Regions from separate parts of the Nocardioides sp. YJ-D4 genome, predicted to be linked through region 1. Evidence: riboswitches for the same ligand, from Rfam matches in the RefSeq annotation. Region 1 holds a riboswitch; the other holds the start of a gene.
What was found. A riboswitch is a leader RNA that binds a small molecule or an ion and turns the genes downstream of it on or off. The one in region 1 is predicted to bind S-adenosylmethionine.

Region 1 (2,445 bases):
CAGACGGCGGCGCCGCAGGAGCCGGCGGTGTCGGCGAGACGGGTCAGGCCGGCCGGGCCGACGAGCGGGCGCGGGTCCTCGGCGAGCGTCCAGGCCCCGTCGACGAGGACGTAGTCGCCTCGGACGTCACCCGCGAGAAGAGCACGTACGCCGGCCACGAGCCGGTCCACCTCGGCGACCGAGGTGCCGATCCCGATGCTCGCGCGGACCGCGCCGCCGGTGAGCCCGAGGCGCTTGAGGAGCGGCTGGGCGCAGAAGCGGCCGTCGCGTACGCCGAGGCCGTGCTCGGCGGAGAGGTACGCCGCGACCCGGCCGGGCTCGATGCCGTCGACCGTGAATGTGACGACCCCGACCGGCTCCTCGGAATCGGGCCACAAGCGCAGGACGTCGACACCCTCCAGTGCGGACAGGCCGGCCACGAGACGCCCCCTCAGTGACGCCTCGTGGCGGTCCAGCTCGGCGGGCTCGAGGCCGCCGAGAGTCGTACAGGCAGCGGCCAGAGCGGCGGCGCCGATGACGTTGGGCGACCCGCCCTCGTGGCGTGCGGGGGCGGGCTGCCAGGTGGTCTCGACAAGCTCGACCTCCGACGCGTGAGTGACGTCGTCGACGGCCCCTCCCCCGGCGAGATAGGGGGTGCCGACGTCGAGCCAGTCGCGGCGCCCGACCAGGGCGCCGGCGCCGTAGGGCGCGTAGAGCTTGTGGCCGGAGAGGACGACGTAGTCGGCGCCGGTGGCGGCGAGCGAGAAGTGGCGGTGGGCGAGCAGCTGGGCGCCGTCGACGAGGACCCGCGCGCCGTGAGCGTGGGCAAGGGTGACGATCTCGGCGACCGGCAGCGCCTCGCCGGTGACGTTGGAGGCGCCGGTGATTGCGACCAGGGCGAAGCTGTCCCGGGCCAGCTCACCGGCGAGGGCGTCGATGGTGCCGGCGAGGGTGTCCCGGGCGGCGACCACGGTGACGCCGGCCTCGACGCGGCGCCACGGGAGCAGGTTGGCGTGGTGCTCGATGTCGAGGACGAGCACCCGGCCGGGTACGCAGCCGGCCAGCAGGTTCACCGAGTCGGTGGTGTTGCGGGTGATGACGGTGACGTCGTCCTCGCGGGCGCCGACATAGGCGCCGATGGTCGCGCGCGACTCCTCGTAGAGGGCGGTCGAGACCTGGGACAGGTAGCCGGCGCCGCGGTGGACCGAGGCGTACCAGGGCAGGACCTCGGCCACCCGGTCGGCCACGCTCTGCAGTGCCGGCGCCGAGGCGGCGACATCCAGGTTGGCGTACGTCGTGGTCGTTCCGTCCAGCAGCGGGACCTGCGTGTTCGAGCCGACGAGCGGAAGCAGGGACATGGGGGCACCCTTCGGGTCATGGCTCCCCAGGGCTGCCCGGCGAAGCACGCGCTTGCCCGCGCCACCTCGGCGAGGGCCTGGTCGTCACCCGGAGCACCCCACCGCGTGGGAGGGTTGCCCGCCAGCAAGCCGGGGCTTCGCGCTGGCAGTCGTGACCTTCGCCGAAGATCGTGCCCGAGACCGCGTCAGCCCACCAACCCGACGTCTCGATCAGTGGACACCGATCTCACATCACGGACGACCTTCCCAGGGGTTGCCGCCGCCTCCCCAGCCGCCCTCGCCGTCACCCTCGCAGGTGCCGAAGAACTCCGAGACCGGGTCACACTCCTCGCCGTCGTCCTCCTCCTCCGGCGGAGCGGGCGGAGCGATCAGCTCCTCCTCGTGCCCGGTCTCGGGATCCTGGCCGTCGACGTAGACGGGCTCGGGGAAGTTCTCGACCTCCTTGCCCTCCATGGCCTTCACCATGATGGCCGCCCAGGTCTCGGTGGGATAGTCGGCACCGAAGTAGGACGGCATCCAGCCGCCGTCGAGCTTGCCCTCGCCGTTGCCGCGCGAGTAGCGCACGGCGGTGGCGATCTGCGGGGTGAACCCGACGAACCACGACGAGCAGACGTACTGCGCGCTGGTGCAGGTGCCGGTGCCGGTCTTGCCGGCCACCGGGCGGCCGATGCTCTGGGCCTTCTGGCCCGAGCCGCTCTGCACCACACCCTGCATCGCGTACGTCACATCGGCGGCGATGTCCTCGGAGATCGCGTGCCGGGCGTTCTTCCGGCCGTTCCAGCTGTAGAGGACGTTGCCGGCGCGGTCGCGGACCTTCTTCACCACGTGTACGTCGTGGCGGTAGCCGCCGTTGGCGATCGTGGCGTAGGCGTTGGCCATGTTGATCGGGCTGACGTTGGCGCGGCCGAGGGCGATCCGGTCGTCGGTCTGGTGGTCGAAGTCGGTGGTGGTGCTGGGGATCCCCGGGAACTTCGGGTCCGCCTTCGCCGGGGCGACCCCCGCGGCCACCGCGGTGTCGTAGATCGCCTTGCGGCCCTCCTCGGGGCCACCCATCGACTCGGTCATGTCGATGTAGGCCGTGTTCACCGACTGCTCCATCGCCTTGAGC
Region 2 (2,445 bases), 820 kb from region 1:
ATCGTGTCGGGCTTGACCGGGCGGATGGCGTCGACGCCGGCCTTGAACGCGGTCGCGACCGGGTTGCAGCCGGTGGCCTGGGCGCCGAAGATCCGGTAGGGCTTCTCCTCGACCAGACCGAGCTTGATCAGCTCCTTGAAGGCCTTGTCGACCTTGGTCAGCTGGGATCCGGAGGCCACCGGGATGACGATCTGGTCGGGCAGGCGCCAGCCGAGCTGCTCGGCGATCTCGAAGCCGAGCGTCTTGGAGCCCTCGGCGTAGAAGGGACGTACGTTGACGTTCACGAACGCCCAGCCGTCCTCCTCCGCGGCGATCTCCTGCGCGAGCTTGTTGACGTCGTCGTAGTTGCCGTCGACGGCGATCAGGTTGTCGGTGAAGACGGCGGAGTTGACCTGCTTGGGCTGCTCGAGGTTGCTGGGGATGAAGACGGCGGTGGGGATCCCGGCGCGGGCGCCGGCGGCAGCGACGGCGTTCGCCAGGTTGCCGGTCGAGGGGCAGGCGAAGACCTTGGCGTCGAGCTCGCGGGCGGCGCTCAGAGCACAGGCGACCACGCGGTCCTTGAAGGAGTTGGTCGGGTTGGTCGAGTCGTCCTTCACCCAGATCTTCTCGATGCCGAGCTCACGCGCGAGGTTCTTCGCGTCCAGCAGCCGGGTGAAGCCGGGCTCGGTGTTGGGGCTCTGCTCGATGTCGTCGGGCACCGGCAGCAGGGCCTTGTAGCGCCAGATGTTGCGGGGTCCGGCCTCGATCTCCTCGCGGGTCACGGCCGGGAAGTCATAGGCCACCTCCAGTGGCCCGAAACACTCCGGACAGGCGTAATGCGGTCCGAGCTCGATCTGGTGCCCACACTCCCGGCACGACAGCGCCGAGGCGTTGCCGAAAGCGCCCTCGCGCAGGCCCTTCGTCTCCGTGGTCGCAGCGCTCATGAGAAACCTCCTCCTCATCTTCCCCGATCACGTCTCTCGCGCCGGGCCGGAATTAGCACCTGCTCCACGCCCTACCCGATGGCCGGGAGGAGGCTCGTGGTCGGTTGCCGGGACTTCACTGGGCCGTTCCCTCAGTCCCTCTCGATGAGCGATACCGATCGTACGGCAGGCAACTTGCCTGAAACACACCCGGGTTCCACTCCGCGGACCAAGTGTCCACCATCTGGACGCCGACGGGGTCTTCGGTCAGCGGGCTCGGAGGCGGCGCAGCATCCGGGCGTCGTCGAAACCGACCGCTCGAGCGGCCGACTCCATCGTGGTGCCCGCGGCCAGCAGATGGTCGGCCCGTTCACGACGGAGAGCCTGCTGATAGCGGAGCGGAGTCAGACCGGTCGCCGCGACGAAGGCGCGGGTCAGGGTGCGTTCGCTCACCCCCGCACCGTCCGCCAGAGCGGAGAGCGGGAGCGGCTCGGCGAACCGGGCGTCGATGACGTCCTGCACGTGGTGGACGGTGTCGTCGAGATGGTTCCGGTGGCGCAGCAGGACGCTCTCCTGCGGCTGGTCCCCGTTGCGTCGCGCGTAGACGACCATGTCGCGGGCCACGCGAGCCGCCAGCGCCGGTCCGTGGCGCACCGCGAGCAGGTGCAGGCTCAGATCGATGCCGCTGGCGATGCCTGCTGACGTCACGATCCGGTCATCACTGGTGAAGAGCACGTCGCGCACCACCCGGGCCTTCGGATAGCGCCGTGACAGCGCGTCCTGGAGATCGTGATGAGTGGTGCAGCGACGTCCGTCGAGGAGGCCCGCCTGCCCGAGGGCGTCGGCGCCGGCACAGACGCTGGCCACCTCGCCCCCGGCCGCATGATGGGCGCGCAGCCGCTCGGCGGCCTCACGGCTGAGCCGGGGGCCGGCGACGAGGTCGTACGCCGCCCGCCAGCCCGGCACGACGAGCAGGTCACCGGGGTCGAGATCGGGCCATTCCGCGGTGGCCGTCAGCGGCAGACCCTGTGCGGAGAGAACCTCCCCCGGCTCGGCACCCGCGACGTACGCGAGGTCGTAGGGGTGTCCGAGGTTGCCCGCGGTGTGGAACGCCTGTGCCGGCCCGGCGAGATCGAGCAGATGTACGCCGGGCAGCAGCACGAACACGACCGCGGTCATGCCGCAGATGCTGCCACAGCCTCCAGATCATCGATGGTCGCGATCGTCGCGAACCGGCCGCTGAGCACGAGCTTCGTACGCTCGACGACCTCCTCGGCCGAGAGCCCGCCCAGCGGCTCGGTGGTGACGGCATCGGCGACATAGGTGACCCGATAGCCGAGGTCGGAGCCGACCCGCGCCGTGGTCTCGACGCACTGTTCGGCGCGGATCCCGCACACCACGAGCTCGGTGATCCCGCGCTCGGTCAGGACCTGCTGCAGGTTGGTCGTGGTGAAGGCGTTGTGGGCGGTCTTGCGCAGCTCGACATCGCCCGGCTCGGGGCCGCTGAGCCCGTCGAGGTAGCGAACGAGGCCCGACTCCGGGT

Region 2: it holds a riboswitch for S-adenosylmethionine, as region 1 does, so the genes downstream of both, thrC (threonine synthase) here and ACW14X_RS22680 (aminotransferase class V-fold PLP-dependent enzyme) in region 1, are expected to answer to the same signal.

The regions. Positions count from the first base shown of each region.
Region 1 covers NZ_CM132932.1:4,733,855-4,736,299, reverse strand. The annotation lists gene ACW14X_RS22680 (aminotransferase class V-fold PLP-dependent enzyme) at 1-1,337, opposite strand, end outside; SAM riboswitch class IV at 1,381-1,494, opposite strand; gene ACW14X_RS22675 (transglycosylase domain-containing protein) at 1,569-2,445, opposite strand, start outside.
Region 2 covers NZ_CM132932.1:3,909,046-3,911,490, reverse strand. The annotation lists gene thrC (threonine synthase) at 1-923, opposite strand, end outside; SAM riboswitch class I at 935-1,074, opposite strand; gene ACW14X_RS18730 (GlxA family transcriptional regulator) at 1,170-2,081, opposite strand; gene ACW14X_RS18725 (isochorismatase family protein) at 2,078-2,445, opposite strand, start outside.